DNA from 3 places in the Methylophaga sp. UBA2496 genome. Region 2 is predicted to be linked to each of the others. Evidence: predicted binding sites of a transcription regulator. Region 2 holds the regulator's gene; each other region holds the start of a gene.

Region 1 (10,353 bases), on a different contig from region 2:
GCCCAAAGTCAATATAACGCCAGCCATGATGGGCTTTGTCAGGCAGCTCTTCATATATGACTTCACGCATTTCCTTGAATGGCAAGGTCAGGTCAAAGCCGGGTGCAGCATAACGGGCAATGCGGTTCTGTTCGGCAATATAGAGATTTCCCTGGTGCATAGCGACACCATTGCCGACTTTAAGATCATCAAGAATCGTGACCACTTCATCGGCTTTACGATCCTTATTGCGATCCACAACAGCATAGGCTTTGGGGCCGCGGGTGCCGACAAATACGGTTCCGGTGGATTGGCCGAGAGCCATTTGGCGGGCACCGGGCACTTCGGCATAGACCTCAACTTTAAAGCCCTCTGGTACATTGAGTTTATGCAGATTTTTTTCGACATCTGCGGCACCGGCAAAGCTGCCTGTGCTGATTAGACCAAGCGAGGCAAGGGTTAAGGCACTTACGGTTTTGAGGTTAAACTTCATGGTGTTCCTCCATTGTGAAGATTTCAGATATTCGATGTGGTGACAATAATTTTGCCGACTTGTTGATTGGATTCCATGTATTGATGCGCAGCAACAATGTCATCCAGTGAAAATGTCTTGGCAATAATAGGTTTTAGATGGCCTGCAGCGAGTCCTTTTTCAATAAATTCCACTCCGCGTTGCAAGCGTTTGGCATCCTGGCTGATTTCGAACAGGGTATAGCCGCGAAACGTCAGTCCTTTTCCTAACGCAGCAAACAGCGGGAACGGGGAGCTTTCTGTACTGAGTGCGCCGTAAACGAAAATTTGTGCAAATTGGCCACAGGCATCGGCTAATTCATTCAATGCGGGGCCGGCAACGGGGTCAAACACCATATCTGCACCTTTGCCGCCCGTTATCAGCGTAACCTGCTCAGCGATTTGCTGGGATTCACTGACAATAACGTGTTTGGCGCCATGTTTTAGCAATAGTTCTTTTTTATCCGCGGAACGGGTAATCGCAACCGGGATCGCGCCTGCCTGATTGGCTATCTGGATGGCCGCCAGCCCGACACTGCTTGATGCGGCCGGAATTAACAACGTCTGACCTTCTGTTAGCTGACCGATATCAATTAATGCGCCCCAGGCCGTGAGATATTGCATCCACACTGCTGCAGCTTCTTCATCGGAAATATTGGCAGGTTGCCTGACCAGTGCGTGAATCGGCAACAAAGCTTTTTCAGCATAGGTGCCGTATTGGTTCATTGAAAAAGCCGGGATGACATTCACCTTGTCGCCGATTGAAAACTGGCTGACATTTGGCCCCACCTGTTCGATGATGCCAGAAGCTTCATAACCCAGTCGGGCAGGGAGTTGAGGTGTTTCGAGATACTGGCCATTACGAAACATGACTTCAGCGCGATTAAGACCGATGGTGTTAACTTTGACGAGCACTTCATCGGCTTGCGGAGCCGCCAAATCCATTTCATCCAATTGTAAAACCTCTGGTCCACCCATTTGGTGGAAACGAGCAACTTTGCTCATGCTCATATAAAAATCTCCATTAATTCTGTGGTTTTGTTAATACGTGTTGAAATAAGGTATCGATGAATGCTTGAAGCGGAGCGGTGCTGGAATGCATTTTGGCGCTAAGAACGGCACCTTGCCATCCGGATAACAGAAACTCGGCAAACTGTTCTGTATTGGTATTCCGGGGCAGTTCACCACAATCAATTGCGGCCTGCAGGCAAACGATGAATTGTTGTTTCCAACCTTCAAAGACCTGATCAAGGCGGAGTCTGAACGTTTCATTCTGGCTGGATAATTCCTGGCCGAGCGTGCCAATCAGACAACCACGTTTGCATTTTCCTTCGCGGATTGTGTCCAGACCGTTTTCCAGATAATCACGAATACGTTGTAGTGGTTGGACGTTTTCATTGGACAGAAAGGCATCAATTTTTTCGGCATAATCCAAAGCGAACTCATCAATCACCGCCAGCCCGAAATCTTCTTTACTGGCGAAATAATAATAAAAAGAGCCCTTGGGTACACCAGCCGTTTTCAACACCGTATTTAATCCGGTGGGATTAAAACCATGGCTTCCCAGCACTTCAGTGCCAACCTGAATTAACAATTTTTTTGTTTCTGTGCGTGTCATATTAGACCAGTCGTCTAGTAAATTTCTGACCATAATAGACCGGTCGTCTAGTAAATGCAAACCATCACAAAATAATCCGTTTTGTGTTGCTGTTCTGATTAAATCAGCATGAACTAAATTTCATATAAAAAGCTCATAAAGGTTTAAGCTGGGATTTTGTTTCAGAATTCAGCAAGCAAACAACAACAAGGAGATCGTAAATGGGCACTAAAACATTCAAATATTTGCCATTGGCATTGTTGCTAGGGATGGTTATCAATCCTGTTATGGCCGAGGAAAGAGAGAAATCGACAGTCGAAAAAATTGTTGATGTGCAACATGATTTATTTAACGGGCCGCGTGAGGGTTTACGTTCTAATCACACGAAAGGTGTCGTGCTAACCGGTGAGTTTCATCCCGCTGAGTCCGCACGTCAAATTACTTTTGCAGCCCATTTACAAAAGGATCCATCACCTGTAGTTGTGCGTTTTTCCAATGCGACCGGTTTTCCGGATATCGCTGACAACGATCCTAAGGGACTGGCAAAAGGCATGGCGATGCGGATTGATCTGGGAGACGAGGAATACACCGATATGGTACTCAGTTCAGTGCCACGTTTTCCCGTGGCGACTCCTGAAGCCTTTCTGGAAATGCTCACGGCAGTAAGAGATTCTGCTGCTTCAGATGCTGAAACCAAACCTATCCAGCAGTTTTTAGCTGATAACCCCAAAGCCAAACATTTTGTGGACTATCCCAAGCCATTTCCGGCCAGTTTTGCCAACCTTTCCTATCACGGCATAAATGCGTTTAAATTTACCAATGCTGAAGGTGAGTCGGTTTATGGTCGCTATATAGTAATGCCACTGGATGGTGTTAAAACGCTGGAAAAAGCTGATGCCGAAGCACAAAACGCAAATTACCTGATGAATGAGATTCGTGAGCGATTACCACAGCAAGCTGCTAAGTTTCGCTTATCAGTGCAACTCGCTGAGGACGGTGATGAAGTAAACGATGCGACTGTAGTCTGGCCAGATGATCGTCAGGTGGTCGAGTTAGGTACTATCGTGATCGAGGCGGCGATGGCGGATGCTGCAGCTTATGAAAAAGCGACTATGTTCAATCCCTTGGCCTTGCCGGAAGGTATAGAGCCTTCAGCGGACCCGATTTTACTGGCCAGACCCGGTGCGTATGCGGTCAGCTTTCAACATCGTATGGATTAATCATTATTCAGAGCTGGCTAAAATTGCAAAAACGCACCCATTAAAACATTCAAAGAGGATTGTTATGACACAAGCATCACAAACGTTAAGAGATATCGTAGGCTTAGGACATCAACCCGCCAAACTGAGTGATTCGGCGTTAATTATGATCGATTGTCAGAATACCTATCGAACCGGTGTTATGCAGCTGACCGGGGTGGAAAAAGCCATTGTTGAGGCTAAAGCGTTACTGGAGCGTGCAAGAGCACTGAATATTCCTGTTATTCATATACAACACGATGGCGGTGTTGGCTCACCCTACGATTTAACGACAGAGCTGGGACAGATATCCAACGAAGTTGCCCCCAGAGATGGGGAATACGTTATTACTAAAAACTTTCCCAATTCATTTATTCAGACGGAACTGGATGAGCGGCTAAAATCATTGAACATTGAGAATATTGTGTTGGCCGGTTTTATGACGCATATGTGCGTCAATTCCACAGCACATGGTGGTTTTAATCTGGGCTATAAACCGACGGTCGTGGCCAGTGCCACGGCCACACGCCCACTGCAGGCTGCACATGGTAAGGTTATATCGGCTGAACTGGTTCAGGATGGTGCCATAGCATCAACCCGGGATTTATATGCCGCTGTGGTAGATAGCATTGCTGATTTGCCAGATTAAGCGATACTAAAAAGCCCGGTAGTGGATTTAACTACCGGGCTTTGTATTAGTTTTCAAAAGGGACTGGAACGGGGGTATTCGCTGTGGAAGGCGGCAATTGCGGAATGGCAAATTGCGGCTGATCGCCCGTCAGGGTTTTCAAAAATGCAGTGATATTTTTGATGTCCTGTTCTTCCAGTTCCTGACCTAACTGTAATCTGGCCATGACATCCACAGCATCTTCCAGTTTCCAATATGCACCATCATGGAAGTAGGGATAGGTCAGCTCGACGTTGCGTAAGGTGGGCACTTTAAATGAAAAACGGTCGGCATCTTTTCCGGTGACAGCAATACGACCTTCTGCAGGATTTTCGGTCTGGTAGGGCTCCATGATCCCCATCCTCTGGAATGAACTGCCTCCTACGGCTTCACCATTATGACAAGCCACACAGCCGATTTGTTTGAACTTTTGATAACCGGCAATTTCCGTATCAGTTAACGCATTGTCGTTACCTTTAAGCCACAAATCAAAACGTGAATTGGGGGTAACCAGTGTTTCTTCAAAGGCGGCAATAGCATTGGTGACTTGGTCCAGAGTAATGTCATCACTGCCATAAATTTTATTGAACTCAGCCACATATTGTGGAATCGAACGCAATACATCGATGGCCAGAGAGTGACTGAAAGCCATTTCCATGGGATTGGCAATGGGACCAGCAGCCTGTTCCTGTAAATCAGCTGCACGACCGTCCCAGAATTGTGCGAGATTCATACTCGAATTGAGTACGGTAGGAGAGTTAATCGGGCCTTGCTGCCAATTATGTCCAATCGAAGTTGGAAGATTATCACTACCACCCATACTGAGGTTGTGGCATGAATTGCAGGAAATAAAACCGGAACGTGACAGTCTGGGATCAAAAAAAAGTTTTTTCCCGAGTTCAACTTTATCCGGTTCGGTAATAATAAATGTCTGGATGGGTTTGATTGGTTCATTTGCCAGACGATCAGCCATAACAGGAGATATATTCAGCATGCTGAACAGTCCCACTAACAGTATTTTATGCATCCCGCACCTCTATCCACCAATTATTGATAGTTTGATTGTAGGTGGAGCAATAATTTGCTGTAGGGTAAACGGGCACAGAATTGATCTGGATCAATAGATCCATCAATCATGATGAGGCATATCAGTTCGTTATTAATTGCTATCATGACAAAAAAATAATTATAGAGAGAAAAGAAAATGCGTTTAAAAGACTTCATCTGGATGGGAGGGTTGCTGGCGGGTATTTCCTTTCCGTTATTAGCTGCAGAACATGAATGGCCGGTCTATGGTGGAAATGATCTGCACCAGCGTCATAGCCAGTTGGTACAAATAAATAAAAGTAATGTGACGGGCCTGGTCGAAGCATGGGAGTTTGATACAGGTATCAACGATACTTTTCAGGCAACACCGGTAGTCCAGGATGGCGTAATGTACGTTTCCCTGCCATTCAATGACGTGGTCGCACTGGATGCAGGCAATGGAAAGCAGTTATGGCGTTATCAGCATGATCTGGACAAGGATTATCCTATTTGCTGCGGATCGGCTAATCGTGGGGTGGCCGTTGCCAATGGCATGGTATTTACCGGCACCATTGATGCGAGATTAATCGCTCTGGACGCTAAAACCGGTAAAAAACGTTGGGATCATCAGGTAATAGGGGAAAACACGGGTATCAGGGAAGATGTCAGCAAACTGGATGATACTGAGCTTGGTAGTGTTTCAGGGACCTCAGGTGCGGGTATTAATATGGCACCAATGATCTATCAGGATACTGTCATTATCGGCATCACGGGGGTCGGTTATGGGTTGCATCTGGATGCTACAGACTCTGACTCACCCTTGGGCACGGTTGTGGGTATTGCCGGAAAATTTGGTCGTCGTGGTTTTATGGCTGGCTATGATATTCATACCGGTGAGCAGAAGTGGCAGTTTGACACCATTAAATCAGAGAACTGGGAAGGAAACTTCGTTACCAAAACGGCTGATGGCATTGAATTACCTCGTGATATTGCCAAAGAAAAAGCGGCGATGAAAGAACATGCTGATGCCTGGCGTTATGGAGGGGCCTCGGCCTGGAGTACTCCGGTTATTGATCCCTATACCGGGATTCTGCATTTTGGTACAGGTAATCCTTCGCCACAAATGGAAGGCTCTTCGAGGCCCGGAGATAATCTCTACAGCAGCTCATTACTGGCACTTGATGCGAAGAGTGGTGATTACAGGTGGCATTATCAACAGGTGCCGCATGATAGCTGGGGCTATGATGTCGCCAGTCCACCGGTATTATTTGATATTACGATTAAAGGACAGCCTGTTCCGGCGATTGGTCAGGCAGGAAAAACCGGCTGGTTTTATGTGCATGACAGACGTAACGGTAAGTTTCTCTATAAAAGCGACGCTTTTGTCCCGCAGAAAAATATGTTTTCACTGCCCAGTGCAGAGGGCACTATTATTTATCCCGGCGTAATGGGCGGTGCGAACTGGTCACCTGTATCAGTGGATGCCCGCAGACGCCTGGTGTTTATTGCCGGTATTCACTGGCCGGTGGAATATAAACTACATCAACAAGCGGCGGCAGAGGGTAAGGAAGCCGTGCGTTACTCTTCAATGTCGCCATTAAACACCCCGGAAAAACACGGTTTATTGACAGCAATTGATTTAGATGACGGCAAAATTGTCTGGCAGGTTAAAACTGAAAATCCATTGATTGGTGGGGTATTAAGTACCGCCAGTGGCTTAGTGTTTACCGGTGAAGGCAGTGGTGAACTTATGGCTTTTGATGCTGATTCCGGGGACAAACGCTGGAGTGCTAAAACCGAAGCAGGCGTCAATGCGCCGCCTATTAGCTACAGTATTGATGGCAAGCAACATATTGCTGTCGCAGTAGGTGGTAACCGCTTATTTGGTTTTAAAACCGGGCAGAAAATCAAGGTCTGGCGTTTACCCTGAATTGATACCTGTTTCACTATTGTCACCATATCTCTCAATAAGATTTTTATAGATGAATACATTTGGAAACTTTGAATAGATGAATGGTATCAAGGCCAGGGTGATCCTGCTTTGTACCAGCCTGATTTTATTAACGGCCTTCACTATGCAGCTCAGTCATGGCTGGTTTATTCATCAGCATAATCAACGGCAGATTCATGAGCAGGTTGCCAATGCCTCGCATTTCCTGCATCAATACATTGATAGTCGTGAAACCAGCTTGCGTTATTCAACTGAAATAATAATTCAGGATTTCGGCTTCCGGGAAGCCCTTGCTACCAACGATTTGCCGACAATCAGCAGTATGCTCACGAATCATGCTCAGCGGATCCAGGCTGACCTGATGCTGTTAGTTGATAATGAAGGAAAGCTGGTTGCAGCGAATGAACTGAATTTTCCGTTAACGGAACTGGTTAATCTCAATTGGTCTGCATTGCAAAAAGTTTCTGGTCAGGGTCAGTTTGCAGAGATCAATAACCGTTTATATCGTTTGTTCAGTCTGCCGGTAAAAGCGCCTCATCAAATCGCAATGGCGTTTATTGCGTTTGAAGTGACCATTCCTCTGCTCGAGACATTAAAGGTGAAGACAGGGCTGGATATTATTTTTCAGTCCTCTCAGTCGGAGTTGTTTTTAACGACATTAACCATAGATAAAACTGAATTTGAAGAATACTTACTAAAAGATACTTCGCCGAATCTATGGTGGAAAAGGTCGCAATATTTATTGGAGCAGTCGTTCCTGCAAAGCCCGTTGGATCAGCAAATTGAATTGTTTTTACTGGCAGATTTATCAGTTTTTTACCGGGTTTTGGACCGGTTAAATTACTCGTTACTGGCATTAACATTTTGTATCGTATTATTGGCAGTGATTCTGAGTACACTGCTGGCCCGTCGATTGGCAAATCCATTGTCCAGCCTTTATCAGGATCTTACTTATCGGGCAACGCATGACCATTTAACTAAACTGTTAAATCGACATGCTGCTATTGAACGTATTTCTGAAGAGCTGATACGTTCCTCGCGCAGTGACAAAATCTACTGTGTGGCTCTGTGTGATATTGATAACTTCAAAAAAATAAATGATACCTATGGTCATGCCGTGGGTGATGAGGTGCTACGCCGGTTTGCATCCCGTTTAAAAACCACATTACGTCATTACGATGTGCTGGGGCGGTTTGGTGGCGAAGAATTTTTAATTGCCTTGCAATTAAAGCCTGATGAAGCAACGGCATCTTTTGAACGTTTGAGAACAATTATCGACTCGGCACCAATTGTCGGTGGTTCACACTTAATTCCGGTTACGATGAGTTGTGGGGTGTGTTTATTGTGGCCGGAGGAGGCCGTGCCGCCGATAGATGTGATTTTGCAGGCTGCCGATACGGCTTTATATAAAGCAAAAGATCATGGCCGTAATCAGGTTATATTTACGCATGTTCCACAGTTTCCAATGGTCGAAGCAGCCATTGAAGATGAAGTGTAATTAAAGATAGATAATTTCTTTGCGTAATGGCGCGAGTCGGGCAATCAGCTGATTTTGAATACGGTGTGGAATGCCTTCAGTGTCCATGGCATTAATTAATAAATCCACCATATGGTTAAAGTCTTTTTCATTGATATTCATACCGGTATGAATATCCACCATGTTATCGCCGGTGTATTTGCATGGACCATCGCTGATTGCACAAAAATGCTCTATCAGGTTTTCCTTAAAACGACTGACACTGGCTTCAGCGAAATAATGAAATATTTGTTTGTCTTGTCCAATCTCCTGCACCAGGTTTTCCACGATATTCTCAATGCCAGACTCTCCACCTAACTTTTTGTATAACGTGGTATCTGGGGGGCTGGCACAAGCTGATATCATCAAACAAAGTGCGACGAGAACGCTATATCGATATTTTAATGACATCAAAAGTAACCTGTAACAGAAAAATACGGGCCTTTTTGGTTTTTTGCTCCGGCGATTTCACCTAAGTCCAGCCAGGCGGCAGTTACGCTGATAACCTTATTGGGAAACCAGGCGATAAAGACATTAGACCAATCATCTTCTTTTAAACCCAGATTATCGGGTTTTTGACGGTATTCAACGCCTAACGCTAAATGTCGGCTGAATAATATTGCGGTGGAGGCTTCCCAAAAAACTTCACGCTGATTATCTCGCCCAGCATTACCGAAACCTAACAATCCAGTTTGATTGGCTTCTGTGGAGCGGGCAGTGATATTCCATAGCCAGTTATAACCAGCTATCGCGCCAAGATGCAGCTTACTTGCCGACAGATAGATATCGGTACCGGAATCTTCATCAGCGCCTAACAGATACGCCACAGTCGGATCATCAAGTTTTTTATGCTGCATGCCCAGACTGATTTGCGGGAAACGACTGTAGACAATATCGCCATAAAGTCGTGCTTTAATGCCCAGGACGCGTTGCTTGATATTCAGATTTAAGGTATCAACATGAAATTTCTGTTTGGCGACAGAAAATTCAACGCGATCATAAAAAGACGCTTGAGCACCACAGACATGCAAGTCGTAATGATCAACATTGGCACCACTACAGAATACGTTGGCAGCAATTTCATCACGGCTGCCATATCCGGCCAACTGTGCCCATGGAACAAAACCACCCCCGGCAGAACCTTCAATTGTGGAAATTCCGGGGGTGGCAATTAATTTGCCATCAGCAGCATAGAGCTGACTAGTGAGTGTTAATGTCAGCAGGAACAGAATAAGTGGCATTATTTTCACCTAACCAAGCGACAAGATCATTGGCATCTCGTGGTTTACTAATTAAATATCCCTGCACGCTATCGCAATCCATTTGTGTTAATAATTCATAACTGGCGCTGTTTTCAACGCCTTCAGCGACCACTTTCAGGCCGAGAGAGTGTGCCAGAAAAATAGTTGAGGAGACAATTTTCTGATCGGTATGTGATGTATCCAGATTTCTGATGAAACTCATATCCAGTTTCAGTTCATCGACTGGCAGAATTTTCAGTTTGGACAAAGAAGACTGACCAATTCCGTAGTCATCAACAGCAATTTTATAGCCCGCTTTTTTAAGACTTTTAAGTACCTCAATACCTAATGCTTCGTCGTACATGATATCGCGTTCAGTAATCTCAATGGTGACCAAGTCTGGCGGTATATTGTATAAACCGAATTGGGAATGCAGGAAGCGGCAAAATTCTGGATGTGCCAGATCTTCAGCCGAAACATTGATAGCGGCTTTGAGGTGTAACCCCATATCACGCCAGATGGCCAGTTGCTTTAGTGTTTGCTCGATGACCCAGTGACTGAGCTCAACAATCAGACCAGATTGCTCGGCGAGACCAATAAATTTATCCGGTGCGATGCGTCCTAGCCC
Region 2 (10,353 bases):
TCAGGAATATCATCCCATGCCGTACCTGGCGGAATACCTTCTTCCGGCAATCCTTTAGCCTCATCATAAATAAACCCACAAACCAAACACTGCCATTTACGCATAAACATCTCCGACTAAAATTGTTAAATATATATGGTGACATCTTACAACAAAACAGGTTTTACGTTGATTGCATAATTGTCATTCAAATTATGGTAAATTGTTCAAAGCAAATCATTATCAACTTATTAAGTGATTAAAACGATTATGAGACTTCCCACTTTACGCCAACTGCAGTATCTAACCGCTGTCATTGAAGAAAAACATTTCGGACGAGCTGCAGAAAAATGTCATGTGACACAATCTACCTTAAGCGCGGGAATTCAGGATTTGGAAGACCTGTTAGAAGTAGGTTTACTTGAGCGAACCAATAGAAAAGTATTGACCACACCTATTGGGGAGGAGGTGGCAGAACGAGCTCGGCAAATATTGTCACTCAGTGATGATTTAGTGGATCTGGCTCAAGCAGAAAAAAACCCTTTATCCGGCAGGATAAGAATTGGCGTCATTCCGACAATAAGTCCATTTTTATTGCCCCGTGTATTGCCCCGTATACGCAAGCAATTACCACAGTTAGAGCTATTACTTATTGAGGATCAGTCCGAAAGATTATTAACACAAGTTGAAAATGGCAGTATTGATGTGGCGATATTAGCCTTTCCGTTTAATACTCGAAATCTTAATTATCGTGTTATCGCTGAAGAACCTTTCTGGGTTGCATTACCCAAACAGCACCCATTAAGCCGTTATGAAACATTGCAACCCCACCAACTACCCATCAATGAATTATTACTTCTGGCAGAAGGCCACTGTATGCGGGAACATGCCATAAGTGCCTGTCAGTTACCGGCATCTGCTCAGCGGCGGAGTTTTCAGGCGACCAGTTTGTATACCTTGATAGAAATGGTGGCCAGCGGATTAGGAATAACATTGATTCCACAGATGGCGATTAATTCAGATATGGTGCGTCATGCAGATATCTGTCTGCGCCCCCTAAAGCAGGATAGTCTCGCAAAACGTGAAATCGGACTGGTCTGGCGACCCAGCTTCCGCCGAACCAGCACACTGGAACAATTATCATTGAGCTTTACCGCAGCCATGGAAGAGAGTGATTAACCTTTACTGGCATATTCAGCGCGGATTTGAATAAAACTCTGTCTCAAAATGACCGAGGTGAATGGTGCCTGAAAGCGGGCAGTAAGTAATCCTTTTGGATTGACCAGAAATACCGCATGAGCCAGATCCTGATGTGCATATGCCCGGCTTCGGGTAAAAAATGCCTGTAGTTCCTGTTTAGCAGATGCTGCGGCAGAAACAGAAATGACATGGCCCTGAAGGTTGTGAGACTGGCTCAGCGCAAGCAACTGTCTTGTCTGCTGACCGGTGGTATCAATCAGCACAACTTGAACTGTTCGATTGGCAAGACCAGCCTTTAAATTGCTCAAAACTTTCAGGATCGCATCACAGTCAAGGCAATCTGCTGATGTGAAAAACACAAAACTCCATTTACCCACTAATGCGTCATTGGTAAACACCGTATTTTCAATGTTATGTCCCAGAAACTGTGGAATTTCCAATACTGGTTCAAACTGCGTCAGCATCGCGTCAACCTGGCCTGAAGACTCATCCGTTTGGTGTTGCGGACTGAACGTAAGAAAAAACAGTAATAATAATGCCACCAAGCCAAGATATGTCAGCAAAAAACGCTTAGAATGGACATTTTTAAACATATTCTGCATCGTTGGCTCTCCGCGACACGTTGGCAGGCTTACTCACTAAATAATTAAGCGCCCATGAAAGAAAAATTGCTTAAGTCTACTATCGTTGTCAGCATGATGACGTTTTTATCCCGAATTTTGGGATTTGTTCGAGATATTGTGATTGCCAGATTCCTTGGGGCAGGAATGGGGGCTGACGTTTTTTTTGTTGCTTTCAAAATACCCAACTTTCTGCGACGCCTGTTTGCCGAAGGCGCCTTTTCCCAGGCCTTTATCCCCGTTCTTGCCGAATATCGTGAACGTGGCGATGGTGATTTAAAAAAACTTATTGCTGCTACCAGCGGCACCCTGGCGGGGGTTTTATTTTTCATTACGCTGATTGGCGTCATTGCCGCGCCTGTCATCATTCTTGTGTTTGCCCCCGGCTTTATTGATCAACCGGAAAAATTACAGTTGGCCGGAGAGCTGTTAAGAATAACTTTCCCTTATATTCTGTTTGTCTCATTAACCGCACTCGCCAGTTCGATTCTGAATAGTTATGGCAAGTTTGCCGTACCTGCTTTTACCCCGGTTTTCCTGAACATTTCGATGATTGGCTGTGCCTTATGGCTGGCACCACATCTGGATGAGCCGGTTAAAGCATTAGCCTGGGGGGTATTTATCGGCGGGATAGTGCAATTACTCTTTCAGATGCCGTTTTTAATGAAGATCGGCAGTCTTCCAAAACCCCGCTGGGGCTGGAGAGATGAGGGCGTTCAGAAAATTCTGCGACTAATGATACCTGCCATGTTTGGCGTATCTGTTTCACAAATCAATTTATTGCTGGATACCTTGCTGGCTTCATTTCTAATCACCGGCAGTATCTCCTGGTTGTATTATTCGGATCGACTGGTTGAATTTCCTTTGGGCATTTTGGGCATTGCCCTGGCGACGGTCATCTTGCCCAATCTTTCCCGTAAACATGCAACAGCCTCGATGCAGGAGTTCTCACATACAATTGACTGGGCATTACGCTGGGTATTTTTAATCGGCACCCCGGCAGCTATCGGCTTGATCATTCTGGCTGAGCCATTATTGATTACCCTGTTTCAATATGGTGAATTTACACCTTATGATGCTCATCAGGCCTCTTTAAGCTTAATGGCTTATGGCCTTGGATTGTTGCCGTTTATTTTCATCAAGGTTCTGGCGCCGGGCTTTTATGCCCGCCAGGATACAAAAACCCCAGTCAAAATCGGTATTATTGCGATGGTCAGCAATATGGGGCTGAATATTATCCTGATGATTTATCTGGCCCATGTCGGCCTGGCTCTAGCAACGGCATTGTCTGCCATGCTCAATGCCGGATTGCTGTATTACACATTACGCAAAAAAGCGGTTTATCAGCCGATTAGCGGCTGGGGAATATTCTTTATCCGCATGTTATTAGCCAATCTCGCTCTTGTATTTTTCCTGTTATGGACTAATCCAAACAGTAATGAATGGATAAGCTGGGGAGGCTGGCACCGGTTTGGTGTATTAATGGGGCTGATTGGACTGTCTGCGATGATTTATTTTGCCGTTCTCGCAGCATGTGGAGTTAGGCTGAAAACTCTGGTCATGCCGCACTCCAATACATAAAAAAGCCCTCGTTGAAGAGGGCTTTTCGACAAACCTGGAGAGAAACTTAAAAGCGTCGACCGATACCGATACCGTAAACAAACGGGTCAATATCTGCATTAATCTTAGCACTACCGACCGCTGTATTTTTAAACCGGGCAGTGGTATCAATATCCAGGTATTTAATATCCATATTGACGAACCAGTCCTGGTTAATGGCGATATCCACACCGACCTGTGCCGCCCAGCCCCATGAGCTTTCCAGTTTAACTTTATCGCCGGAATTACTTAACAGAGAACTACTGGGGACTTTTTCATCAAAGAAATACGTGTAATTCACACCGGCGCCAATATAAGGACGAATATTGGAGTCTGGCAGAAAGTGGTATTGCAATGTCAAAGTGGGTGGCAACACTTTGGTATCAATAACATCGCCCAGGACTGCCCAAGATTTTTCACCAGTAACCGTGTGTTCTGAATAACCTAAAATCAGCTCTACCCCCCAGTTTCGCGTGATCATATAGGTAATATCCAACTCCGGAACCGTATCACTGTCTACTTTCACACCTTTCGTTCCTGTATCAGCGCCATTAACCGTCAGACTACCACTGCTGTCATTAGGATTAACATTGATAATACGTCCCCGGATTAACCAGTCACCCGCCTCATAAGCCATAACAGTAGTAACAGGTCCAGCCAAACCAGCAGCCAGCAGGATAGAAGAAATCAGGGGAATTTTTTTCATGGGACGACTCCGAATAATAATCTGTTGTGATACACAGTTTCAGATCATACGGAGTACCGGTGTTTCGGCATTGATCCAGGTCAATAAAATGTTTTTTGGGTGTGTTTATCTTTGAGCGCAGTTCTACTGGAGCTCCTGTATTCTCTCTAGAGGGAAATACTGCGGTGTACTATTTAAGTCATGTTCAACGCCCTGCGACGGAATAAGTTCCGGCCCTTAGGATTGCGTTATTGAAGATCAACAGACTTCAGGTTATCCACAACGTTGTTTTAATGCCGGCAGATCCAGAATCGTTACCTCTTTACCTTGCGTCGTTAATAACTGCTGTTCCTGTAATTGCGTAAATAAACGGCTGACCGTTTCAATCGCCAGGCCAAGATGGTTTGCGATATCACCACGTGACATTGTCAACTGGAACGACAAAGCAGAATATCCACGTTCACTGAAACGCTGAGAAAGTGATAATAAGAAACTAATCAGCTTTTCCTGAGCGGTCTTTTTACCCAAAGACAGTAATAAATTTTTATCGGCTGACATTTCTTTACTTAATCGCGTCATTAACTGATTCTGTAACTCTGGAATCGTGGCACTGAACTCCTGCAAGCGCTCGTAAGGTAATTCGCAGATGCTGCTGGCCTCAAGTGCACGAGCCGTTGATAAATAACGTTGCTGGTAAATGGCATCCATCCCGATAAACTCTCCGGGAAAATAAAAACTAGTGACCTGTTCGCGTCCATCAGCCGCTGAAATGGTGGTTTTGAACGAACCTGAACGAACAACAAATATCGTCTTGAAGGTTGAGGCAGGTTCAAACAGAATTTGATGTCGTTTGAAGCCAGCACTGCGCTTGATGATCTGATCCAGTTTGGATAAATCATCCCGATGCAGCCCCAAAGGCAGGCATAGCCGGTATAAAGCACATGATTGACAGGCAAGTTGATGATGATGTTCAACCTTGGCAAAATCCTCAAATAATGGCGTTATCACCCTGGCTTGTGTCATTTTATTTTCCCTAAAAAAGTCACAGGCCATGATAACGCTTCAAACCCGGCACTGAAACAGTTATTATTTGTTTTTATTTCAGTTTTCAGGAAAGCTAATGACCGCTCGTAGCGCCAATGTTGCGCGTAACACGCTCGAAACCCAAATTGAAGTTTCCATCAACCTGGATGGCAGCGGAAAATTCCAATCCGAAACCGGCGTGCCATTTCTCGATCACATGTTGGAACAAATTGCCCGTCACGGCTTATTTGATCTGCAAATCAAAGCAAATGGTGATCTGCATATTGATGCTCATCACACGGTTGAAGATGTTGGCATCACCATTGGCCAGGCATTAAAACAGGCACTGGGTGATAAAAAAGGCGTTGTCCGTTATGGACATTCCTATGTGCCTTTGGATGAAGCTTTATCTCGAGTAGTACTTGATTTATCAGGCAGACCCGGCTTCGAATTTGATGTGACTTTCACCCGCGACAAAATTGGTGAATTTGATGTGGATTTGTTTTATGAATTCTTTCAGGGACTGGTCAATCACGCCGGCATCACCTTACACATTGATAACCTCAAAGGGCGTAATGCGCACCACATCGCAGAAACGATTTTTAAGGCTTTCGGGCGGGCTCTGCGTATGGCTGTCACGCTGGATGAACGTGCTTTACAACAATTGCCTTCCACCAAGGGTGCTTTATAATCGATTAACGATTTTCTAACTCTACTTTTCTAGCTCAGGTCCTTGTTTTATGCGTCGCGTTGCAGTTATTGATTACGGCATGGGTAATTTACGCTCAGTCTCCAAAGCCTTGGAAACCGTAGCCGATAACCACACTCAGATTTTTGTTACCGCTGATCCGTCCGAGATCCATGCCGCTGATCATATTGTGTTTCCTGGCGTAGGCGCTATTCGGGACTGCATGGCAGAACTCAAAAAACTTGAACTCGACAAACTCATCATCGAAATGGCCAGTCAGAAACCATTCCTGGGAATATGTCTCGGCATGCAGGCTTTATTAACCCATAGTCAGGAAAACCAGGGCTCAGATGGCTTGGACATCATTGAAGGTGACGTTCTGTACTTTGAAAAGGCGGTTGAACAGGGGCTGAAAGTACCGCACATGGGCTGGAATGAAGTCGAGCAAACCTTCGCACACCCCTTGTGGCAAGATATACCTCAGAATAGTCGTTTTTATTTTGTTCATAGTTTTTATGTGCAGCCTGCAGATGAAACCAAAATCTCCGGCCGCAGTCATTACGCTTTACCTTTTGCTGCCGCATTGGCACAAGAAAACCTGTTTGCCGTACAGTTTCACCCTGAAAAAAGCCAACATGCCGGCTTGCAGTTATTGAAAAATTTTATTAACTGGGACGGTCAGTCCTGACAATTTGTTTGATGGAGAAAGCGTTATGTTATTAATCCCTGCCATTGATCTTAAAGAGGGTCACTGCGTTCGATTGCGTCAGGGACGCATGGAAGATAACACTGTATTTTCGGAAGATCCGCTGGCCGTTGCGACAAGGTGGGTTGAAGCCGGTGCCAAGCGATTGCACATGGTGGATCTGGACGGTGCTTTTGCGGGTAACCCTGTTAACGCTAATGTTATTCATCAAATCTGTGCCGCTTTCCCGGATCTGGATGTGCAGGTGGGTGGTGGTATTCGTGATGAAGACACTATTCAAACCTATCTCGATGCTGGTGTTCGCTATGTCATTATCGGTACTAAAGCCATTAATGCACCCCATTTTGTCGGGGATGTCTGCGCCGAGTTTCCCGGCCATATCATCGTCGGACTTGATGCCAAAGATGGCAAGGTGGCCATTGATGGCTGGTCGAAATTATCCAACCATGACGTGATCGATATTGCTCAACAGTTTGAACAGGATGGGGTAGAAGCCATTATTTACACTGATATCAGTCGTGACGGAATGATGCAGGGAGTGAACTTGCAATCAACACGAGATCTGGCCCGCGCCATCAATATTCCGGTCATCGCTTCTGGCGGCGTAACCAACTATGACGATATCAAAGCGCTTTGTCATTACGAATCCGAAGGTGTCATGGGTGCCATTATTGGTCGCGCCATCTATGAAGGTACCATTGATTTGGCCGAAGGCCAGGCAATGGCCGATCGTTTAAATCCACCACTGCAATTCTGATCTGATATGGCTTTGGCAAAACGTATTATCCCCTGTCTTGATGTCGATGCCGGCCGCGTCGTAAAAGGTGTGCAATTTGTCGATATCCGTGATGCCGGTGATCCGGTAGAAATTGCCAAGCGTTACGATGAACAGGGTGCAGATGAACTGACTTTTCTGGATATTACGGCTACTCACCATAACCGTGACACCATGGAAGACGTGGTCAAAGCCGTTGCCAGCCAGGTGTTTATTCCACTTACCGTTGGAGGTGGCATTAGAACAGTAGCGGATATTCGTCGTATGCTGAATGCCGGTGCAGATAAAGTCGGCATTAATTCAGCCGCCGTCAGCAACCCTGATTTTGTTCGCGAAGCGGCTGAGAAATTTGGATCACAATGTATAGTCGTGGCCATTGATGCCAAACGTGTATCGGCTGACGGGGAAACACCGAGATGGGAAATATTTACCCATGGTGGTCGACAGCCAACAGGTATTGATGCCGTCGAATGGGCCAAAAAAATGGTTAAATTAGGCGCGGGTGAAATTTTACTCACCAGCATGGATCGCGATGGCACAAAATCCGGTTTTGATTTGGAACTCACCCGGGCCGTCAGCGATGCCGTTGTGGTGCCGGTTATTGCTTCCGGTGGTGTGGGTAAACTGCAGGATCTGACGGATGGTATCAAGTTGGGACATGCGGATGCGGTTCTGGCCGCCAGCATTTTTCATTTCGGTGAACATACCGTCGGTGAAGCCAAACAACAAATGGCAGAGCAGGGCATAGAGGTGCGTTTATGAGCTCATGGCTGGATCAGGTAAACTGGGGCAGTGATGGCTTGGCGCCTGTTATCACACAAGAGTTTTCGACTAAGCAAGTACTTACTTTAGCCTGGATGAACCGTCAGTCATTACAGCTGACAGCTGAAACCGGTCATGCTGTTTACTGGTCACGTTCGCGACAAAAACTGTGGCATAAAGGGGAACAGTCCGGTCATCAGCAACTTATTAAGTCGATACGTATTGATTGTGATCAGGATGCTATTTTGCTTGAAGTTGAACAGATTGGTGGCATTGCCTGTCATACTGGACGTCATCATTGTTTCTTCCTAGAACTGCAGAACGGTGAGTGGCAAACCACTGAGCCGGTTCTGAAAAATCCGGATGAGATTTATTAATGCGTGATACCTTGCATAAACTGATGGCAGTGCTGAATGAACGTAAAACTGCTGATGCCGACAGTTCATATGTCGCCAGCCTGTATGCGGCCGGCACCGACAAAATTCTGAAAAAACTAGGCGAAGAAGCCACTGAAACGGTTATCGCCGGAAAAGCGGGTGATCGAGAGCAAATCATCTACGAAACTGCTGACCTTTGGTTTCACTCTATGGTGTTACTGGCGCATAATGATATTGATATCGATGCCCTTTTAACCGAGCTGGATCGTCGTTTTGGTTTATCAGGTCATGAAGAAAAAGCCAGCAGGAGCAAAAAATGACCGACTGTATTTTCTGCAAAATTATTGCCGGTGAGATTCCCTCTTCAAAAGTCTATGAAGATGAGCTGATTTTTGTGTTCAAGGATATTAATCCGAAAGCCACCGTTCATCTGTTAGTGATTCCTAAACAGCACATCGCACGGTTGGATCATCTTGATGAAAGTCATAGCAGCCTAATTGCTCATATGTTTCTCAAACTGCCAGCGCTGGCAAAGTCACAAGGTCTGGAGACCGGTTTTCGTACCATTATCAATACCGGTCCCGGCGGTGGTCAGGAAGTCGATCATTTACACATTCATTTGCTGGGCGGTAACAATCTGCCTGGTTTTCATTAGGAGCGCGTCATGGGATTTGGTGGAATCAGTGTATGGCAATTATTGATTGTTCTGGTCATTGTCATTTTGCTTTTCGGCACTAAAAAACTGCGCTCCCTGGGTGGTGACCTCGGTAGTGCTATTCGCAGCTTTAAATCCTCGGTACGTGAAGGCGAAGATGAAAAAAAAGATGAAGCTGGCAATCTGAAGCATGACAACGAGACCGAGCAGCATCAACAGCAACATGAAGAACACGACAACACCAAACGCTAATCACCGTGTTTGATATTGGTTTTTGGGAACTGTTAATTATTGCCGTTGTGGCATTAATAGTAATTGGCCCGGAAAAACTGCCAAGAGTGGTTCGTGTCTGTGGCTTGTGGATTGGCCGAGCCAATGCTTCACTTCAAGCGGTCAAAAATGATATTGCCAAAGAACTTCGAGCCGAAGAAATCAAGCAGGCCTTTAAAAAACCCGATGATTTACCCGATCTGAATGAAATCATTGATATTGATGAACCGGTAAAACCTGAATCGAATCCCTCGGATAACGCTGAAGATAATTCAGCGGAAAAAAAGCAGGCTGACGATGGAAAATAGTGAACAACAACCACTGATTTCTCATCTGGTTGAGCTTCGGGATCGGTTGCTCAGAGCTATCCTTGCCGTATTAATCATTGCCGTCTGCCTGTTACCCTTCGCCAATGACTTATATCTTATTTTATCTGCGCCCTTGCTTGAACATCTGCCAGAAACCAGTTCCATGATTGCCACAGAAGTGGCTTCACCCTTCCTGACCCCATTTAAATTAACACTGACCGCCGCGATTATGCTGGCGATGCCTGTTTTGCTTTATCAATTATGGGCCTTTATTGCTCCCGGCTTGTATCAACATGAAAGACGGCTGGTTTTTCCACTGATGTTTGCCAGTACGCTACTGTTTATTCTGGGCATATTGTTCGCTTATTTTGTCGTCTTTCCGCTGGTGTTTGGCTTTTTGACACAGGCAGCGCCTGAAGGTGTTGCAGTGATGACAGATATCAGCAGTTATCTGGATTTTGTTTTGAAGTTATTTTTTGCTTTTGGTCTGGCATTTGAAGTGCCAATCGCCACGTTACTGTTGATTTGGACAGGGATCTCCACTCGAGAAAGTCTTTCACAAAAAAGGCCTTATGTGATTGTCGGCGCTTTTGTGATTGGCATGTTACTTACCCCTCCAGATGTGATTTCACAAACATTGTTAGCGGTTCCAATCTGGTTGTTATTTGAACTGGGGTTACAGGTTTCGCGGTTTATTCCAAAAAAC
Region 3 (10,353 bases), on a different contig from region 2:
GCCTGACGTTGATTTACCCGACTTTTGGGCGGAGCCATAATAACGCCGCTCCAGCCCAGTTTTTTTTCCTGCTCCATTTGCAACTCTTGCTGGGCATACTTCTTACCACGCTCGTAATAGTTATCAACCACCAGATTAGGCGGCGAACTGAATGCCAGATAAATAAAGATAATATTGACGGTTACAAAGGTGCATAAAAATGCTAAAAAACCTAAAACCCACGGGTTTTTTAATGCCTGATTATTGTCTTGTGAAATAGCCATCATTTCGGCCCCATAAAAATACTTTCGTATTGCACAGAAATATCCGGATTTGAAATAACATTCGCGATAAATGTGACATGCTCAAGATCTTTGTTGAGCATTCCATCAGGAATTCTGACTAGCGCCTGCAATGGAATAACCTTACCGGGTTCGATAATAACGTTGTGATCGATACCATGCAAAGTTGCTCCATCCAAACCACTGATGGCATATTCTACCTCAATGTTTTCATTCGTCTTGTTGAGCATTTTAAGTGTGTAACGGTTTTGAATAGACCCATCGCTGAGCTGGACAAATACAGGTTGGCGGTTATGAATCACCTGAAATTCAGTTGTGGAAAGCGTCGCAAAACCATATCCGACGCCCGACAGTGCCATCATTAAAATGAATGAGTAAATGATAACTCTTGGGCGCTTGTATAAAGCAGCGGGTTGAGCATTGTGATGTAAATCCTTATAGGATGCGTAACGAATCAATCCACGAGGCTGATTGGTCTTATCCATAATGCTGTCACACGCGTCAATACACATACCACAGGTGATACAGCCTTCTTGCTGGCCTTTACGAATATCGATGCCGGTCGGACACACAGCCACGCACACCTTGCAATCAATACAGCTACCTTTAGTGGCATCAACAGCCCCCTTTTTCAGTTTACCGCGTGGCTCTCCACGCTCGGCATCATAGGCTGGCAGCACCGTATCCTGATCATACATTACGCCCTGTAAACGTGCGTATGGACAAAGCCAGAAACAAACCTGCTCTCGCATAAAACCCGCAAAAACATAGGTACCAACGGTAAACATACCTAATACAATCCAAGCCACCAACGAAGCCTGTAAAGTGAAATAGTCATGCCAGAGCTGGTAAGCATCAGTAAACCAGGCAGCAAACGATACCCCTGTTAACAGGGCAATTGCCAACCAAAGACCGTGCTTCAGAGTAATACGTGAGATTTTGCTGATGGAGGCCGGCGCATTTTTAAATTTCATCGCCTTCTGAGGGGTATCCCCTTCGATGCGTGTTTCGATAAACGTAAAAACATCTGTCCAGACAGTCTGAAAACAGAAATAACCACAGAATACGCGACCGGCTATACTGGTGACTGCAGCCAGTAATATGGCAAAAAACAACAAGGTAAGGGACAACATCCAGATATCTTGCGGAAAAATTGTGATATCAAAAAAATTGAACTGCCGATTGGGAATATCAAAAAGAACAGCTTGTTGTCCATTCCAACGGAGGTAGGGACCAAGAAAGAAGATTAACCACACTGACATGCCAAACCATTTCAGTCGTCTGAAACGGCCCGACATACGTTTTGCTACGACTTTAGTGCCGCCGGCGTTAACATGCCAGTCAGAGACCTCATCATAGATGTCATTAATATTGAGCTCAGCTGACTTCGCTTGTTCCGACACAGTTTGGACCTCATTCACAGCTTATCCGATGGAATTGTAACACGTTCGAGCACATAAGCATTTACTGATTTAGTTTTTAATTTACAAAAAAAGCCGAAATAATCGGCTTTTTTTGCGTTTATCATTTACTTAATTATCGTTGGAACTATCTTCCATATTTTTGACTACCTTGTATGCAATGACGCCAATGACAACTATCGTCAATACAAGACTTATAATGGAACCAATCGCTACAGCATCTAAACCCATATCAATCTCCTTGCATCTGTCGACACGCAATAATCAGTTTACGTTTACTATTCGCCACCACCAAGCTGGTGTACATAAATTGACAGCTTTTTGATTTCGTTTTCAGTTAAACGTTCTGTTTCATCACCTTCGTAATATTCTTCAGGATCATCACCGTACTCTTCTGCCTCAAGACGCACGGCAAGTTTTTCATTCCAGGCAGGCATAACAGCTACGCGTGTTTGCGGATCGTTGGCATCATTCACACCATGAAGAATGGTATGGCGAATTTCATCGGGCTCACCCGAAAAACGCCAAACTTTGTCCGCAAGATTCGCTGAACCAAGCTGCTGGATACCTTTGGCATCTGCACCGTGGCAAGCCACACAGCCTTTTTCGTTATATAGCTTCCACTCAGCTTCTGTGGCTTCGCCATTAGAACTGTTTATAACAAACTCAACCAAACCATCAACTTCTTCATCCGTCAATAATTCAGCATGTGCAGGCATCATGCCTTGACGGCCTTTAGCCAGTGTTTCGATAATTTTGTCCACAGTACCGCCATACAACCAGTCATCGTCGGCAAGAATGGGATAACCAGAACCAGGTTGTGGATAGCCACCAACACCATGGCAGGCAGCACAGTTATCGCCATAAAGCACCTTGCTGGAACCTACCGCATAACGCAACAATTCATCATCTTCAAGAATCTCTTCAGCAGACAGTGCAGCGATACGATCTTCAAACGGTGCACGTTTTTCTTCGATTTTTGCCAGATCTTCTTTGTATTCTTTAATCTGGGTCCATCCCAGAATACCTTTGGTATTTCCTGTTACCAATGGCAGAGATGGATACAAAATAAAATAGACCAGCACTAATAAACCACTCAGATACAGGGCTATTGTCCACCAGCGTGGCGGTGGATTAGTTAACTCTCTGATGCCATCCCATTCATGACCAGTATCTGGACATTCATTTGGGTTTTTATTGTTATCAGCCATCATTTTTCTCCGAATTTATATCGTCATCTCTCAGCGGCAAGTCACGATGTGATTCAAGCTTTTCTTTATTTTTTGGACGTAAGACCCAGAAATACATACCAAACATCAGTAAGAAAATTATGACCGTCAGTATCGTACCAACCCAATCGCTTACGGTCATTGCTGACCAATTTGTATTGAAGTAGGATAGAAAATCACTCACGGTAATCTCTACCAGGTTCGAAATTGATCATAGTGCCTAATACCTGCAGATAGGCCACCAAAGCATCCATTTCTGTTTTACCCTCTACCGCTTCAGCTGCACCCAGGATTTCTTCATCGCTATATGGCACACCCAATACCTTCATCGCTTTCAGGCGTTTAATCATGCCTTCTCCGTCAATGGTGGCATTATCCAGCCACGGGTAACGCGGCATAACAGATTCAGGTACGACAGAACGTGGATCCCGTAAATGCTGAATGTGCCAAGCATCGGAGTATTTACCCCCCACACGTGCTAAATCGGGACCTGTACGTTTAGACCCCCATTGGAACGGGTGATCATATTTTGATTCCACTGCGAGCGAATAATGACCATAACGATCTTTTTCATCACGGAATGGACGCACCATTTGTGAATGACACAGGTAACACCCTTCACGTTGATAGACATCACGTCCAGCTAATTCCAAAGCAGTATAAGGACGGACGCCTTGCAGTTCTTCATATTCAGGATAAACATCATCCTCAAATGTATTTTGCAGATAAAACAATGGCACAATTTCTACAATACCACCGACTGAAACAACCAAGGCCGTTGCCAGCACCAGTCCCCAAACGTTTTGTTCAACCCACTCTTGAAAACTAATGCGTTTATTAGATTTTTTAGCCATGCTGATACCCTCAAATATTCGCTGCAGTTGCCATTTCGGCGGACGGTTTTGCAATCGCGCGGCGAATGGTCACTGTTACGTTAAACAGCATGACGACCGCACCCAGGAAGAATATCAATCCACCAATTGCACGCATCGCATAATAAGGATGCATTTGAGCTACCGACTCGACAAAGGTATAAGCCAAGTTGCCATATTCATCATAAGCACGCCACATCAAACCTTGCATGATGCCGGATACCCACATTGCAGTGATGTATATAGCGGTACCAATGGTTGCCATCCAGAAATGCAGATTAACCAGTTTGACGGAATACATGGTAGTTCCCCACATACGTTCCACCATATGGTACAGAGCACCAACAGACACCATTGCAACCCAACCTAATGCACCCGAATGAACGTGTCCAATAGTCCAGTCAGTGTAGTGTGACAATGCGTTTACAGTTTTCGAAGCCATAACCGGACCTTCGAAGGTTGACATTGCATAGAATGCCAAAGAAACAATCAGAAAACGCAAGATGTAGTCAGTACGCAATTTATCCCAGGCCCCGCTTAGCGTGAACATACCGTTTAATGCCCCGCCCCATGAAGGAATAATCATCGCCAGAGAAATTGCAGCACCCAATGAACCGGTCCAGTCAGGCAACGCGGTGTATTGAAGATGGTGAGCACCTAACCATACGTAACCAAATACCAATGCCCAGAAATGGATAACGGACAGACGGTAAGAGTAAACCGGGCGATTTGCCTGTTTAGGTACAAAGTAATACATGATGCCAAGGAAGCCCGCCGTCAGGAAGAAACCAACAGCGTTATGGCCCCACCACCATTGAATCATCGCATCCTGAACACCTGAGAAAATAGAATAGGATTTCCACATACTCACAGGAATCGACAAGCTGTTAACCACATGGAGGTAAGTGATCATGATCATCATTGCCAGGAAGAACCAGTTGGCAACATAGATATGTGAAACCTTACGGATGGATAAGGTCATAATGAAATTGAACATGTAACTGATCCAGACCACTGCGATCAGAATATCCAATGGCCATTCCAGCTCGGCATATTCTTTTGACTGAGTTAAACCCAATGGCAGTGTGATAATTGCACCGAGGATAATCAGGTTCCAACCCCAAAAGGTGAACCAAGCCAGTTTATCACTCCAAAGTCTTACGCCTGAGGTACGTTGAACCACATAAAATGCTGTCGCCATCAGGGTTGAACCACCAAAGGCGAAGATTACCGTATTGGTATGCAACGGACGCAAGCGACCAAAGCTGATATAAGGATTATCAAAATTCAGATCCGGCCAGGCTAATTGTGATGCAATAAATACACCCATGCCTGTCCCAGCAACCAAATAGACAACCGCCATGTAGGCGAACCATTTGACCACTTCAAAGTTGTACTGTTGTTTCGCCTGCATAGCGATCACACCTTCTCTCTCATGAAAACTCTTTCACTGCTTCTTTTAATTATTTTCAGAAACAGAACCCAATTTCATACTGCCTAACAATCAAGCCCAATGAATTTTACCGCAAAACAACTATGTTGATGATTTCAAATCCGTGATCCAGATCAATTTTGCTGGTTTTGCTGAGTCTTTTGCCACAGTTTGCTACTTTCGCTAAGACTTTTCCTGCTTAACTATATTCAAACTAGGAGAATTTTCCTGACTTCACTCAGCGTGGTCAAGTTTTAGCATTTAAGCTATTTCAGTATCCGCTAATAAGTAACCTAAAAACAAGGATTTAAACCTTAAGTTTAATATGGGTATTTATCTGGTTATCTGCATCTGTAAGAGGTTCACCCGCACCGCAGTCTGTTTATTTCTAAACACCACCACTGCAACTGGAAATTTTGTTTAACTTGGGGAGTGACTTTAATATGAAAGATTTCCAACACTGCAGGAGATCGGGAAAGTACTCCCAACCTTTTGGATTGTGTCTGTAAAAGCTGTCCACAATGGCTGGTATTTGATTTGGAAAAAGTACTGAAATGTCTGCGAAGTTTTTGTCTGTAAGTCTCAAAGACAATTACAGTGATATATTTCGTAACTGGCATTGCGCACAGTTTATAAATCTTGATTCAAGTTACCTTGGAGGCACCGATCAAAATCAACCGGTAGCCGGACTAAAAACTAACCAGTACTATCGGCTTTCTGCCTTCATTCAAGAGCAAATTGTAGGTACGGCATGCAGCACCAAGTGACATGGTTTCCAGTGAAATACCATGCTCAGCCAATTTGGTGGTGATTTGTAATACTTGAGGAGTTATACCTTCGTCATTCACCATGATGATAACGTCAGCATTAAAGGCTTTTATTTTTTCAATGAGAGTGTTGCTTTGCTTCTCAGCCAAAGTTTTCAGATCAAACGTATCAAATACGCCCTCAGGTGACAGTGTGCAATTGTGGGTTATTCGTTGTTGCGGTTGATTTGGAGCTTGAATCAGTAGAAAGCCGTCGCCATAACTTTTTATTACAAGAGCGTCAGTAACGGCTTCCTGACTAATTTTCATTTCTGTTAAAAACCAGCGGCATTATTTACACGATCGCGTAATTCTTTTCCGGGTTTGAAGTGAGGTACATATTTTTCATCAAGCTTGACGGATTCACCACTTTTTGGATTCCGTCCCACTCTGGGGGGACGATGATGCAGTGTGAAACTGCCAAACCCTCTGATCTCAATACGATCACCACGTGACAGACAGTCGCTCATCTGTTCAAGAATTAACTTTACCGCTAGTTCAACGTCTCGGTAATTTAATAGAGATTGTTTTTCGGATAGTATTTCTATCAAATCAGACTTGGTCATAATTTCCTAGATTCCCGGCAGTAGACTTTGGGTTATGCCTTAAACATCAAGGCAGCTGTACAACAAGAAAATAAGCATCCGGCTTGACCGGATGCTTATTAATGATCAGATTAGCTATCTTTCTGATTCATTTGTTCTTTCAGCAAATCACCTAAAGTGGTATTGCCGGAACTGACATTGCTGTACTCTTTCACTGCTTCGGATTCTTCTTGATCATCCTTCGCTTTGATAGATAGAGTCAGCGTGCGATCCTTACGGGACATTCCTGTAAATTTAGCTTCGACTTCATCACCGATATTCAGCACTTTGCTGGCATCTTCGATACGTTCACGTGAGATATCAGCAACACGAACATAACCTTCAACACCTTCAGCCAATTCAATTGTTGCGCCTTTTGCATCAACTGCAGTGACTTTACCGGTAACAACAGTGCCACGTGGGTGTTCAGACAAATAAGCAGAGAACGGATCGTCTTGCAATTGTTTGATACCCAATGAAATGCGTTCACGTTCTGGATCAATAGCCAGTACCACGGCTTCAACTTCATCGCCTTTTTTGAAGTCACGAATCAATTCTTCGTTTTCTTCTTCCCAGGAAATGTCTGACAAGTGAATCAGGCCGTCAATGCCACCATCCAGGCCAATGAAGATACCAAAATCAGTGATGGATTTGATAGCACCGCTGACTTTATCACCTTTGTTATGAGTCATGGAAAACTCTTCCCAAGGGTTTGTCTGGCACTGTTTGATTCCCAGTGAGATACGACGACGTTCAGCGTCAATGTCCAGAACCATCACTTCAACTTCATCACCTAAAGTAACCAGTTTTGAAGGGTGAACGTTTTTGTTGGTCCAGTCCATTTCAGACATGTGAACCAAACCTTCAACGCCATCTTCGATTTCAACAAAACAACCGTAGTCGGCAATGTTAGTGACTTTACCCTGGATGCGGGTGCTGTTTGGATAACGACGTGCAATATCTTTCCATGGATCGTCGCCCAGTTGTTTCAGGCCCAGCGATACACGTTCACGTTCTTTATCAAATTTCAGAACCTGTACATCGATTTCGTCACCGATAGCAACAACTTCTGAAGGATGTTTAACACGTTTCCAAGCCATATCAGTGATATGCAACAGACCATCAATACCACCAAGGTCAACAAACGCGCCGTAGTCGGTCAGGTTCTTAACGATACCCTTAACCACTTTGCCTTCTTCCAATGTTTCCAGAAGGGCTTCGCGTTCAACACTGTTCTCAGCTTCCATTATGGCACGGCGAGAAACGACGATATTATTACGTGGGCGATCCAGCTTAATCAGTTTGAACTCAAGCTCTTTGCCTTCGAGGTGTGAAGTATCGCGAATAGGACGCACATCAACCAGTGAACCTGGCAGGAATGCACGGATGTTTTCCAGATCAACAGTGAAACCACCTTTGACTTTTCCGGAAATGATCCCCATAACCGTTTCATTGGCTTCAAATGCGTGTTCCAGTCTGATCCATGCTTCAGCCGCCTTGGCTTTTTCACGTGATAACTGCGTTGCACCAAATCCATCTTCCAGTGTTTCCAGAGAAACATCGACCAAATCACCAACAGAAACGGTGATTTCACCTTTTTCGTTCATGAATTCGGCAACTGGGATAGCGCCTTCAGATTTCAGACCTGCGTTAACCATAACAACATCAGGACCGACATTGACTACCGTACCGGTAACAATTTTGCCTGGTTGCATTGGGGTTGCGTTTAGACTCTCTTCAAAGAGATCAGCAAAGCTTTCGCTCATTATAAATATCCTTGACCCTGTATAGATAACAGAATCGCCCGTTAGACCTGCAAATGCAGGAAATTAACAAAAAACCTAGCTGGACCACCCAACTAAGTACCCTAATAAATCAGCCAGTTAATGCACTGACTTTTTCTAAAACTGCTTCTATTCCGAGTTGTGTTGAATCCAGAATAACGGCATCATCGGCAGGCCGTAGCGGCGCTACTTCACGTTGCATATCCCGATCATCACGTTCAGATATTTCAGCTACGAGATCGGAAAGGTTACTATCAATTCCTTTCTCTTTCAACTGCTTATATCGTCTCTCCGCCCGAACCTCCGCACTGGCTGTCAGAAAGACTTTAAATGTTGCGTCAGGAAACACTACGGTCCCCATATCGCGACCGTCAGTCACCAATCCGGGGGCCTGGCGAAAATCGCGTTGTCTTTGCAATAAAGCTGCACGTACCGCCGGTAATGCGGCAACTTTTGATGCGGCATTACCGGCTTGCTCGGAACGAATCAACAGTGAAACATCATCACCTTCCAGGACAACTTGCAGCTGACCATCTTTTAACAGAAACTTTACATCCAACTGTCCAGCCAGTGTTGCCAGCGCAGTTTCATCGGCTAAGTCAATATGATGTTTCAGGGCGGCTTGTGCAAGAACACGGTAAATCGCTCCACTATCCAGATAATGCCAACCCAGCTTTTCTGCCATACGTTGCGCTAAAGTACCCTTACCAGAACCGCTTGGACCATCTATCGTCAAAACCGGTATCTCAGACATCGAAAGCATCGATCTGTAAACCACTGTTATTTGCTAATTCGACAAAGTTGGGAAAAGAAGTCGCCACATTGGCACAGTCATTAATTTGAATAGCGCCACCTGCTTGTAAAGCGGCCATGGCAAATGACATCGCAATGCGGTGATCGCCGTGACTGTCCACTTCACCACTGCCTATCACGCCACCTTCGATAATCATCCCATCTGTTGTTGGCTGTGCATCGATACCCAGTGCTTGTAAACCATCGGCCATCACCTGAATTCGATCACTTTCCTTGACGCGTAATTCTTCCGCGCCGGTTAAGACTGTGCGACCTTGCGCACAGGCCGCGGCAATGAATATTGCCGGAAATTCATCAATTGCCAGTGGCACCTGATCTTCTGGAATGTCAATGCCTTTCAATGGTGCATAACGAACACGAATATCGGCAACCGGCTCGCCACCGGTGACAGCTTCATTACTCAGGCTGATATCGGCGCCCATTTCACGCAGGATATTGATCACACCAATGCGTGTCGGGTTAACACCCACATGTTGCAAAGTGATATCTGAACCCGGCGCAATTGCCGCACCGACCATAAAGAAAGTAGCCGAAGAAATATCCCCTGGTACATCGATACTGGTGGCGGTTAATTTGCCGCCACCTTTAATACTGATACGATTACCCTGAACATTCACTGGATATCCCATGCCCTGTAGCATGCGTTCAGTATGATCTCGTGTCGGCGCAGGTTCAGTTACACAGGTTGTGCCTTCCGCATACATACCGGCTAATAACAGACAGGATTTCACCTGAGCACTGGCCATCGGCAAGTCGTAATTAATAGCCGCTAATTTATGACCACCATGAATCGTCAGCGGTGGTTTGCCGTCGGTAGTATCAATCTGAGCTCCCATGAGTGCCAATGGATCGGTCACCCGACGCATCGGACGGCCTGATAAGGATTTATCCCCACTCATTATCACGTCAAAGGATTGCCCCGCCAGCAGACCACTTAATAAACGGATCGAAGTGCCGGAATTTCCCACATACAAGTCATTTTCGGGTGCCATCAATCCATGCATGCCGACACCATGCACGGTGACTTTGCCGTCGACCGGGCCTTCTATCTTAACCCCCATGGCTCGAAAAGCAGCCAGTGTAGCCAGCGCATCCTCACCATCAAGAAAACCGCTGATTTCGGTGACGCCC

Evidence for each region. The regulator FNR, encoded in region 2, switches genes on or off when oxygen is low (the NO sensors DNR and NnrR bind a similar motif). The targets are predictions, from matches to a motif close to TTGATNTANATCAA.
Region 1: a site for FNR is predicted at 5,099-5,112, ahead of B2W60_RS03440 (cytochrome-c peroxidase). Genes of this name have one in related genera too.
Region 3: a site for FNR is predicted at 5,360-5,373, ahead of ccoN (cytochrome-c oxidase, cbb3-type subunit I). Genes of this name have one in related genera too.

Annotation. Positions count from the first base shown of each region.
Region 1 covers NZ_DDOK01000004.1:45,603-55,955, reverse strand. The annotation lists gene B2W60_RS03465 (PQQ-dependent sugar dehydrogenase) at 1-472, opposite strand, end outside; gene B2W60_RS03460 (zinc-dependent alcohol dehydrogenase family protein) at 496-1,500, opposite strand; gene B2W60_RS03455 (TetR/AcrR family transcriptional regulator) at 1,514-2,107, opposite strand; gene B2W60_RS03450 (catalase family peroxidase) at 2,308-3,306, shown strand; gene B2W60_RS03445 (cysteine hydrolase family protein) at 3,371-3,973, shown strand; gene B2W60_RS03440 (cytochrome-c peroxidase) at 4,020-5,018, opposite strand; gene B2W60_RS03435 (pyrroloquinoline quinone-dependent dehydrogenase) at 5,196-6,947, shown strand; gene B2W60_RS03430 (sensor domain-containing diguanylate cyclase) at 7,027-8,466, shown strand; gene B2W60_RS03425 (group I truncated hemoglobin) at 8,467-8,895, opposite strand; gene B2W60_RS03420 (DUF3034 family protein) at 8,895-9,725, opposite strand; gene B2W60_RS03415 (GGDEF domain-containing protein) at 9,685-10,353, opposite strand, start outside.
Region 2 covers NZ_DDOK01000002.1:56,277-66,629, reverse strand. The annotation lists gene B2W60_RS00645 (rubredoxin) at 1-104, opposite strand, end outside; gene B2W60_RS00640 (hydrogen peroxide-inducible genes activator) at 250-1,158, shown strand; gene B2W60_RS00635 (redoxin domain-containing protein) at 1,155-1,781, opposite strand; gene murJ (murein biosynthesis integral membrane protein MurJ) at 1,836-3,380, shown strand; gene B2W60_RS00625 (OmpW/AlkL family protein) at 3,427-4,104, opposite strand; gene fnr (fumarate/nitrate reduction transcriptional regulator Fnr) at 4,357-5,106, opposite strand; gene hisB (imidazoleglycerol-phosphate dehydratase HisB) at 5,204-5,797, shown strand; gene hisH (imidazole glycerol phosphate synthase subunit HisH) at 5,847-6,482, shown strand; gene hisA (1-(5-phosphoribosyl)-5-[(5-phosphoribosylamino)methylideneamino]imidazole-4-carboxamide isomerase) at 6,508-7,257, shown strand; gene hisF (imidazole glycerol phosphate synthase subunit HisF) at 7,264-8,037, shown strand; gene hisI (phosphoribosyl-AMP cyclohydrolase) at 8,034-8,414, shown strand; gene B2W60_RS00590 (phosphoribosyl-ATP diphosphatase) at 8,414-8,734, shown strand; gene B2W60_RS00585 (histidine triad nucleotide-binding protein) at 8,731-9,069, shown strand; gene tatA (twin-arginine translocase TatA/TatE family subunit) at 9,079-9,321, shown strand; gene tatB (Sec-independent protein translocase protein TatB) at 9,327-9,647, shown strand; gene tatC (twin-arginine translocase subunit TatC) at 9,637-10,353, shown strand, end outside.
Region 3 covers NZ_DDOK01000003.1:343,675-354,027, reverse strand. The annotation lists gene B2W60_RS02555 (FixH family protein) at 1-266, opposite strand, end outside; gene ccoG (cytochrome c oxidase accessory protein CcoG) at 263-1,702, opposite strand; gene ccoP (cytochrome-c oxidase, cbb3-type subunit III) at 1,981-2,913, opposite strand; gene B2W60_RS02540 (cbb3-type cytochrome c oxidase subunit 3) at 2,906-3,115, opposite strand; gene ccoO (cytochrome-c oxidase, cbb3-type subunit II) at 3,108-3,785, opposite strand; gene ccoN (cytochrome-c oxidase, cbb3-type subunit I) at 3,796-5,217, opposite strand; gene B2W60_RS02525 (MTH938/NDUFAF3 family protein) at 5,925-6,311, opposite strand; gene B2W60_RS02520 (integration host factor subunit beta) at 6,317-6,607, opposite strand; gene rpsA (30S ribosomal protein S1) at 6,718-8,391, opposite strand; gene cmk ((d)CMP kinase) at 8,501-9,163, opposite strand; gene aroA (3-phosphoshikimate 1-carboxyvinyltransferase) at 9,156-10,353, opposite strand, start outside.